Regions from separate parts of the Agromyces binzhouensis genome, predicted to be linked through region 1. Evidence: predicted binding sites of a transcription regulator. Region 1 holds the regulator's gene; the other holds the start of a gene.

Region 1 (4,878 bases):
GCCGGCGTCGTCGACGGCCACAACATCTGGAGGGGCGACCTCGCCCACGCGTTCGCGCGTGCCGAGGCGCTTCGCTCCGTCTCGGGCTCGGTCGCCGTCTCCACGTCGACCTCGCTCCTGCACGTGCCGCACGACGTCGACGAGGAGCGCGCGCTCGATGCGCGCCTCGTGAGCTGGCTCGCCTTCGCCGACCAGAAGGTCGCCCAGGTCGCTGCGCTCGCGCGCGGCCTGGCCGAGGGGCGCGACGCGATCGCGGCCGACCTCGACGCGGCATCCGCAGCCCTCGCCGACCGCGCCGCGGCGCCGGGCGTGCGCGTGCCCGCGGTGCGGGCCCGTCTGGACGCACTCGACGCCACCGCGTTCGCGCGCGCCCCCTACGACGCCCGCGTGGCCGCGCAGGAGGACCTCGCGCTGCCCGCCCTCCCGACGACCACGATCGGCTCGTTCCCGCAGACCGCCGACATCCGCCGAGCCCGCGCGCGACTCGTGAAGGGCGAGCTGACGGATGCCGCCTACCGCGAGCTGATGCGCGAGGAGATCGCGCGCGTCATCAGGCTGCAGGAGGAGCTGGGCCTGGACGTGCTCGTGCACGGCGAGCCCGAGCGCAACGACATGGTGCAGTACTTCGCCGAGCTGCTCGACGGCTTCGCGGTCACGCAGCACGGTTGGGTGCAGTCGTACGGCTCGCGGTGCACGCGTCCGTCGATCCTCTGGGGCGACGTGTCGCGCCCTGCGCCGATGACCGTCGAGTGGTCGACGTACGCCCAGTCGCTCTCGGAGAAGCCCGTCAAGGGCATGCTCACGGGGCCGGTCACGATCCTCGCGTGGTCGTTCGTGCGCGACGACCAGCCGCTCGGCGACACGGCCCGCCAGGTCGCGCTCGCCCTGCGCGACGAGATCGGCGACCTCGAGGCGGCCGGGATCCGCGTCATCCAGGTCGACGAGCCCGCGCTCCGCGAACTGCTGCCGCTGAAGCGCGCCGACCAGCCCGCGTACCTCGACTGGTCGGTGGGGTCCTTCCGACTCGCCACGGGCGGCGCGGCGCCGGCGACGCAGGTGCACACGCACCTCTGCTACTCGGAGTTCGGCGTCGTGATCGACGCGATCCGCGAGCTCGACGCCGACGTGACCTCGATCGAGGCGGCGCGCAGCCGTATGGAGGTCGTCGGCGACCTCGCGGCGAGCGGGTTCGACCACGGCGTCGGGCCGGGCGTCTACGACATCCACTCGCCGCGCGTGCCGAGCGTCGAGGAGGTGCGCTCGCTCCTCGAGCGCGCGGTCGACGGCGTGCCCGCCGGCCGGCTCTGGGTGAACCCCGACTGCGGGCTGAAGACGCGCGGCTACGACGAGACGGTCGCCTCGCTCGCGAACATCGTCGAGGCGACGCGCTCGGTCCGCGAGGGGGTCGCGGTCCCGACGGCCTGACGAGCGTGCGCGACGGCGGATGCCGCGGGGGAGCCCGCGGCATCCGCCGTCCGTCGCCGGTGGCGGGACGACCGGTCTTCGCGAGTGCTCGCGCGGGGGCGGCTAGACCGTGCGGAGCACCGCGACGACCTTGCCGAGCACCTCGGACTCGTCGCCGAGGATGGGCTCGAAGGCCGAGTTGCGGGGGAGCAGCCAGGTGTGGCCGTCGCGCTGGCGGAAGACCTTGACGGTGGCCTCGCCGTCGAGCATCGCCGCGACGATCTCGCCGTTCTCGGCCGTCTTCTGCGAGCGGACGACGACCCAGTCGCCGTCGCAGATCGCGGCGTCGATCATCGAGTCGCCGACGACCTTCAGGATGAACAGCTCGCCCTTGCCCACGAGCTGGCGGGGAAGCGGGAAGACCTCCTCGATCTGCTGCTCGGCCGTGATGGGCACGCCTGCGGCGATGCGGCCCACCATGGGGACCATGGCCGCATCGCCGACCGGCGCGGGTTCGACCGATGCCGCGCGCTGCTCCGCCCCGGGGACGTCGATGAGGATCTCGAGCGCACGGGGACGGTTCGGGTCGCGCCGCAGGTAGCCGGCGAGCTCGAGCTGGTTCAGCTGGTGCGTGACGCTCGAGAGCGAGGAGAGTCCGACGGCGTCGCCGATCTCGCGCATGCTCGGCGGGTACCCGCGGTCGGAGACCGAGCCGCGGATGACCTCGAGGATCGCGAGCTGCTTCGGACTCAGCGTCTTGCGCCGACGCGACCGGCCGCCCGCGCCGCGTGCCTGGTCGATGTCGATGCTCACGTGCCTCGCCTCTCGTCGGGACCGCGTCGGCCCGGATGTCGGTGGTCGGTGTTCGACTGTCGTCGGACATTCGAAACTGTATCCGCCTCGCACGCGCGCGACAAACATCCGTTCGAGTGTGTCGCGGAATCCGGGCCGGAAATCCCACCCTCCGGTGCTTGCAGCTTCGATTGTTCGAAGATATATTCGGAACACAGCTTCGCATCCGGCCCTCCCGGCCGAGGGTCGGATGCGCAGCTGGAAGCCCGGGAGGTGCGGAATGAGTGCAGTGGTGATGGGGGCCGCGAGTGCGGCGCCGACGATGCCCGCGTTCGGGTCGACGACCCCGCGCGCCCGGCTGAGGCTCACCAGGCGCGGTCGCGTCGTCGTCACGGGTCTGGCTGCGCTCCCGTTGGTGCTCGGCGTCCTGGTCGGCGTGCTCTCGAGCGGTGGCGCGGTCGCCGGGATCGACGGCGGTGCCTCCGCGATGACGTTCGAGACCGTCGAGGTCGGTGCGGGCGACACACTGTGGGGCATCGCCGAGACGATCGCTCCGTCGTCCGATCCGCGCGACGTGATCTACGAGATCATGCGACTGAACGGCCTCGACGACGCCGTCGTGCAGCCCGGCCAGCAACTCGTCCTCCCCGCCGTCGGGTAGCCGTCACCCGCCGTGCTCCGGCGCCGCGAAACACGACGAGGCGCGCGGATAGCATTGATCGGTGACGAGTCTCGACGACCTGCCCATCCGCGACGATCTGCGCGGCAAGTCCCCGTACGGCGCCCCGCAGAAGCACGTGCCGGTCGCGCTCAACGTGAACGAGAACACGCATCCGATCCCCGAGGACGTCGCGCACGACATCGTCGCGCGCGTGGCGGCCGCGATCATCGGCCTGAACCGGTACCCCGACCGCGAGTTCACCGAACTGCGCACCGCGCTCGCGCGGTACCTCGGCCACGACCTCGTGCCGGAGCAGCTCTGGGCGGCGAACGGCTCGAACGAGGTCCTGCAGCACGTGCTGCAGGCCTTCGGCGGACCGGGCCGCACCGCGCTCGGCTTCGGGCCCACCTACTCCATGTACGGCCTCCTCTCGTCGGGTACCGGCACCGGGTGGATCGCCGCCGACCGCGACGGCGACTTCGAGCTCTCGCCCGAGACCGCGGTCGCGGCGATCGAGCGACACGATCCCGACGTCGTGCTGCTGTGCTCCCCGAACAACCCCACGGGCACGCCGCTCTCGCTCGAGACGATCGCCGCGGTCGCCGACGCCGCACGCGGCGTGGTCGTCGTCGACGAGGCCTACCAGGAGTTCGCCGACCCGGGCACGCCGAGTGCGTTGACCCTCCTCCAGGGGCGGCCGAGGCTCCTCGTCTCGCGGACGATGAGCAAGGCGTTCGCGTTCGCGGGGGCTCGCGTCGGCTACCTCGCCGCCGCCCCGGCGGTCATCGACGCCCTGCGCCTCGTGCGGCTCCCGTACCACCTCTCCGCACTGACCCAGGCGGCGGCGCTCGGCGCCCTCGCGCACGCCGACGAGATGCTCGCGATGGTCGATGAGATCCGCGCCCAGCGCGAGCGGATCACGCGCGAGCTCCGCGGGCTCGGCTTCCACCCGTACCGCAGCGGCGCCAACTTCGTGCTCTTCGGCGGCGTCGCCGACCCGCACGCGGTGTTCGAGGCGCTCCTCGATCGCGGCATCCTGATCCGCGAGATCGGCCTGCCGGGCTGCCTGCGCGTCACCGCGGGCACCGAGGCCGAGACCACGGCGTTCCTGGAGGCGATGGCCTCGTTCGCGCCGTCGACCCCCGCGAACGCCTGATCCAGCCCGGAATCCTCCCCGACCTCCCCGAATAGGATGACCCCATGAGCACCGACCGCCCCGCGCGCACCGCGCGCGTGCAGCGCGAGACCAGCGAGTCGAGCATCGACCTCTCCATCGACCTCGACGGGACCGGCACGAGCGACATCGAGACGAGCGTGCCGTTCTACGACCACCTGCTCACCGCGTTCGCGAAGCACTCGCTCACCGACCTCACCGTGCGCGCGAAGGGCGACATCGAGATCGACGTGCACCACACCGTCGAAGACGTCGGGATCGTGCTCGGCACGGCGATCCGGCAGGCGCTCGGCGACAAGCGCGGCATCTCCCGGTACGGCGACGCGCTCGTGCCGCTCGACGAGGCGCTCGCGCAGGCCGTCGTCGACATCTCCGGCCGGCCGTACCTCGTGCACGCGGGCGAGCCCGCCGGCTTCGAGTTCCACCTCATCGGCGGGCACTTCACGGGTTCGATGGTCCGTCACTTGTTCGAGGCGATCACCTTCAACGCGGGGCTCACGGTGCACGTCAACGTGCTCGGCGGCCGCGACCCCCACCACATCGCGGAGGCGGAGTTCAAGGCGTTCGCGCGCGCGTTCCGCCAGGCGAAGGCGTGGGACCCGCTCGTCACCGGCATCCCGTCCACGAAGGGTGCCCTGTGAGCGCCGCTCGGCGCGTCGCCGTCCTCGACTACGGATCGGGCAACGTCCACTCGGCGGTCAAGGCGCTCGAGCGCGCCGGCGCCGAGGTCGAGCTCACCGCCGATCGCCGCTCCGTCATGGAGGCGGACGGGCTCGTCGTCCCCGGCGTCGGCGCCTTCGCGGCCGTCATGGAGGGCCTGCGCTCGGTGCGGGGAGACGAGCTCATC
Region 2 (4,878 bases), on a different contig from region 1:
CGAGCGCAACGGCGCCCTCGACGTCGCGATCGAGCCGCACCAGGTCGAGTGGCTGCACGAGGCGGCCGCGGATGCCGCGTCCCGCGGCGACGACACTGTGAAGCTGCTCGACGAACACCAGGTCCGCGAGGAGGTCGACTCCCCCACCTACCTCGGCGCGATCTGGAACACGCGCACGAGCGCCATCCTGCACCCGGCCAAGCTCGCCGCGGAGCTCGCGCGCGTCGCCGAGGAGGCCGGCGTCGAGATCTTCGAGGGCTCGCCCGTGACCCGCCTCGACACCCCCGGCTCGACCGGCGCGGTGCAGCTCGTCACCGAGCACGGCCGCGTCGACGCGACGCGCGCGGTGCTCGCGACGAACGTCTTCCCGTCGCTGCTCAAGCGCAACCGCCTGATGACCGTGCCGGTCTACGACTACGTGCTCATGACCGAGCCGCTCTCCGATGAGCAGCGCGCCTCGATCGGCTGGGCGAACCGCCAGGGCATCGGCGACATGGCCAACCAGTTCCACTACTCGCGGCCGACCCGCGACGGCCGGATCCTCTACGGCGGCTACGACGCGATCTACCACTTCGGCGGGCGCGTCCGCGACGCCTACGAGGACCGGCCCGAGAGCTTCGAGAAGCTCGCGAGCCACTTCTTCACGACCTACCCGCAACTCGAGGGCCTGCGCTTCACGCACAAGTGGGCCGGCGCGATCGACACGTCGACGCAGTTCACCGCGTTCACCGGGCTCGCGCGCGACGGCCGCGTCGCCTACGCGTCCGGGTTCACCGGACTCGGCGTCGCCTCGACGCGCTTCATGGCCGAGACCATGCTCGACCTGCTCGCGGGTCGCGACACCGAGCGCACCCGACTGAAGATGGTGCAGACGCGGCCGCTGCCGTTCCCGCCGGAGCCCGCGGCATCCCTCGGCATCAACGCCACGCGCTGGTCCCTCGACCGCGCCGATCACGACGGAGGACGACGCAACATGCTGCTGAAGACCCTCGACGCCCTCGGCCTCGGGTTCGACTCGTGAGCGCGTCCGAGCCCGCGTTCGCGCGCCTCGCCGCGGGTGCGATGACGGATGCCGCGGCCCTGCCGCTCGCACACGAGCCCGTCCCGGCCGACCAGGTCGTCGCCGGCGCGCCCGAGACCGGCTACGCCCCCCTCGACGAGCCCGCCGACGGCGGGCGGGCGGGCGAGCTCGGCGTGTGGGAGATGACGCCGGGCACGATGCGCGACGTCGAGGTGGCCGAGGTGTTCCTCGTGATCGCCGGCCGCGCGACGGTGGAGTTCGTCGAGCCGGCGCTGCCGGCGATCGAGCTCCGACCCGGGTCGATCGTGCGCCTCGACGCGGGCATGTCGACGGTCTGGACCGTCACGGAGACGCTGCGCAAGCTCTTCATCGCCCGCTGACCGCCGTCGGCGGCCGGCGGACCCGCCGTCAGAGCTCGCAGTCGAGCGCCAGCGCCGCGTAGTCGAGCACCGCTCGCCGGCACTCGGCGCGGTCGAGGCCGAGCCCGAGCAGCGGGTACAGGTCGTACGAGTCCTCGAGCGCGACGAGGTTCCGCGCGATCGCGGCGACCGGCATGCGCGGGCGGAAGGCGCCGATGCCAGCCCCGATCTCGAGCGTCGTGCGGTACAGCATCACCTGGCGCTCGACGATCGACCGGTGCAGCGGACGCAGCTGCGGGCGTTCGGGGAGCAGCGCGATGCTCTCGTAGACGATCCGGAGGTCGTCGCTGATCTCGTCGGGGATGCCGGCCTCGATCATCGCGCGGAGTCGCTCGCGCGGATCGGCGACCTCCTCGGCGATCCGGCGGCGGCGCTCGTAGAACTCCTCGAGCACGCCCTCGACCGCCGCGGCGACGAGGTCGTCGAAGGTCGGGAAGTAGTAGAGCACGCTGCCCGCGCTGACCTCGGCCTCGGCCGCGACGGTGCGCACGTTGGCCTGCAGGATGCCGCGCTCGCCCGCGACGCGGCGCAGCGCCGCGACGAGTGCGTCGCGGCGCTGCGCCTGCTTGGTGCTCGGGTTCACGTGTGCGGTTCCTCGGGGATCAGTCCGTCCTGGGCTCCGCCAGTTCGGCGTACTGCGCCGGGTTGCGGCGGCGCAGCACCAGTCCCCACACGATACCGGCCACGAACAGCACCGGGGTGGGCATGATCAGCAGGGCGTTCGCGCCCGGCTCGAGGCCCGTCACGTACTGGAAGTTCAGCACGATGAGCAGGAACCCGCCGATCAGTCCGAGCGCGCCGATCACGGGAGCGACGACCACGCGGAACCGGCCGTAGCCGCGCCGGTCGCGGGCGAAGAACCCGATGACCGAGACGGCCGCGACGGCCTGGGCGAACACGAGCCCGGCCACGCCGGCGCCGTACGACCAGATGCCGAGCTGCAGGATCGGGTCGGCGTTCGTCGCCGCGGCCACGAGGATCGCGACCACGGCGACGAGGGCGATCGTCGTGCTGGCGACGTGCGGCGACCGGCTCTTCGCGTGGGTACGGGCGAGCGGCTTGGGAAGCAGTCCCTCGCGGGCCAGCGAGTAGACGTAGCGGCTCGAGGCGTTGTGGAAGGCGAGCAGGCACGCGAAGAAGCTCGTCACGATGAGCACCTGGAGTGCGGCGCCGGCCCACGAGCCGAGGTACTGCTCGCCCGCGATGAAGATCGTCGACTCGAAGTCGTCGCTCGCCACGAGGTCGACGACGCCATCGATTCCGAAGGCGACCGTGATCATCCAGAACGTGAACGCGTAGAACACCGCGAGGAAGCCGATGGCGATGTAGGTCGCGATGGGGACCGTGCGCGACGGGTCCTTCGCCTCCTCCGAGTAGATCGCGGTGCCCTCGAAGCCGATGTACGCACCGAAGCCCGTGACGAACAGGGCCGCAACGCCCGGGGCGAGGAAGACGGCCTCGGGTGCGAACGGCGCCGCGCTCCACGGCTCCGGGCCGCCGTTCACGAGCACCGAGATCGACAGCACGAGCAGGATGCCCACCTCCGCCGTGAGGAGCACGGCGAGCACCTTCGCACCGACGTCCACCTTGCGGTAGCCGAGGAAGGCGACGCACGCGACGGCGATGAGCGACCAGATCGGCCACGGCAGGTCGAGGCCGACCAGGTTGGCGAACGTCAGCTGGGCGAAGAACCCGAGGAACCCGTAGAAGCTGACCGAGAGGACGATGTAGGCGAACACCGTGACCAGGGCCGTCCCGATGCCGACGGGCTTGCCGAGCCCGCGTGAGGCGTACGCGTAGAAGGCTCCGGTGTTGCGGACGTGCCGCGACATCGCGGTGAAGCCGACCGCGAAGAAGACCAGGATGGCGCCGCAGATGAGGATCGCGCCCGCAGCGCCGACGCCGCCGAGCCGCATGGTGGTGGGCGCGGCACTCGCGACCACCGTCAGCGGGGCGGCCGCGGACACGACGAAGAACACGATGTCCCACACGCGGAGCCGGCCACCGGCGAGCCTGCCGGCTCCGGCGGCCTGCCGGGCCGGCGAGGTGCCGGATTCCATCGTCTCCGGGATCTGTTGCGTCATTGCAAGGTCTCCTCACGCGCTGGGCGCTGGTCGGGGGAATGAACTTGAACATGCATTCAACTTTCTGTCGACGGCTCCTGTCAAGACTGTTATCGTCGGAACTCGAAACATCTGAACGATTGTTCGAGTACTGGAGTCGACGATGACCACCACGCCGCAGCCCCCCACCCGCGCCCGCGACCTCGGCGTGCCGTTCGACGGCACTCCCGGCCGATGGAACGCGATCACCGACGTCCCCGGCGTCGAGGTCGGGTACGCGACGATCATCGAGGGCGCGCCCGGCGACCCGTCGATCGCGCGGACGGGCGTGACCGCGATCCTCCCCCGTGGTCGCGACGGCGTCGGCGTGCCGTGCGCCGCCGGCATCCACTCGCTCAACGGCAACGGCGAGCTGACCGGGCGCAGCTGGATCGAGGAGTCCGGCGCCCTCACCCTGCCGATCGGCATCACCAACAGCCACTCCGTCGGCGCGGTCCACGCGGGCATCGACGAGTGGACCGACCGCGAGCACCCCGAGCTCTCCGCGGAGTGGATGCTCCCCGTGGTCGGCGAGACGTGGGACGGCTACCTCAACCAGATCAACGCCGGCCACGTGCGCCCCGAGCACGCGATCGCCGCGATCGACTCCGCGGCGAGCGGGCCCCTCGCCGAGGGCAACGTCGGCGGCGGCACGGGCATGAACTGCTACGGCTTCAAGGGCGGGTCCGGCACGGCATCGCGCGTCGTGCGGTTCGGCGCAGAGACCCACACCGTCGGCGTGTTCCTGCAGGCCAACTTCGGCACCCGCGACGAGCTGCGGCTCGCCGGCGTCCCCCTCGGCCGGGAGTCGGCTGCTCCGAACCCGTACGAGGACATCGAATGGTTCGTGCGCGACGGGCAGCGCGCCCGCGTGCGCGCCGGATCGGGCAGCGTCATCGGCATCGTGGTCACCGACGCCCCGCTCCTGCCGGGCCAGTGCGAGGCCCTCGCCCGCCGGGTGCCGCTCGGACTCGCCCGCACGGGGACGAGCGGGAGCCACTTCTCGGGCGACATCTTCCTGTCATGCTCGACCGCCAACGCGGGCGCCTTCACCTCGAGCATCCCGACCGCCGAACCGGGCGAGGATCCCTACGAGACCGCGCGCTTCGTGCCGTGGGGCCGGATCGACCCCTACTTCGAGGCGGTCGTGCAGGCGACCGAGGAGGCCGTCGCGAACGTCCTGGTCGCGGCCCGGGACATGGTCGGCCGCGACGGGCACGCGAACGTCGCCCTGCCCCACGACGAGGTGCGCGCCGCCTTCGGCGGCCGGGCGGAGCACCCGGCGGCCTGAGCCTGCCGGGACCGGCGAACGCTCGGCGCGTCAGCCCGAGGTCAC

The links. Region 1 encodes LexA, which represses DNA repair genes until DNA is damaged. Its sites were predicted from a motif close to TCGAACANNTGTTCGA; they were not measured.
Region 2: a site for LexA is predicted at 3,569-3,584, ahead of ACFVHK_RS08555 (DmpA family aminopeptidase). Genes of this name have one in related genera too.

Annotation. Positions count from the first base shown of each region.
Region 1 is NZ_JBHXVJ010000002.1:409,729-414,606, forward strand. Features, by position in the region: gene metE (5-methyltetrahydropteroyltriglutamate--homocysteine S-methyltransferase) at 1-1,425, shown strand, start outside; gene lexA (transcriptional repressor LexA) at 1,528-2,205, opposite strand; gene ACFVHK_RS05640 (LysM peptidoglycan-binding domain-containing protein) at 2,477-2,857, shown strand; gene ACFVHK_RS05645 (histidinol-phosphate transaminase) at 2,919-4,013, shown strand; gene hisB (imidazoleglycerol-phosphate dehydratase HisB) at 4,058-4,672, shown strand; gene hisH (imidazole glycerol phosphate synthase subunit HisH) at 4,669-4,878, shown strand, end outside.
Region 2 is NZ_JBHXVJ010000004.1:153,924-158,801, reverse strand. Features, by position in the region: gene ACFVHK_RS08575 (NAD(P)/FAD-dependent oxidoreductase) at 1-1,021, shown strand, start outside; gene ACFVHK_RS08570 (cupin domain-containing protein) at 1,018-1,401, shown strand; gene ACFVHK_RS08565 (TetR/AcrR family transcriptional regulator) at 1,430-2,023, opposite strand; gene ACFVHK_RS08560 (APC family permease) at 2,043-3,524, opposite strand; gene ACFVHK_RS08555 (DmpA family aminopeptidase) at 3,667-4,833, shown strand; gene ACFVHK_RS08550 (alkaline phosphatase D family protein) at 4,864-4,878, opposite strand, start outside.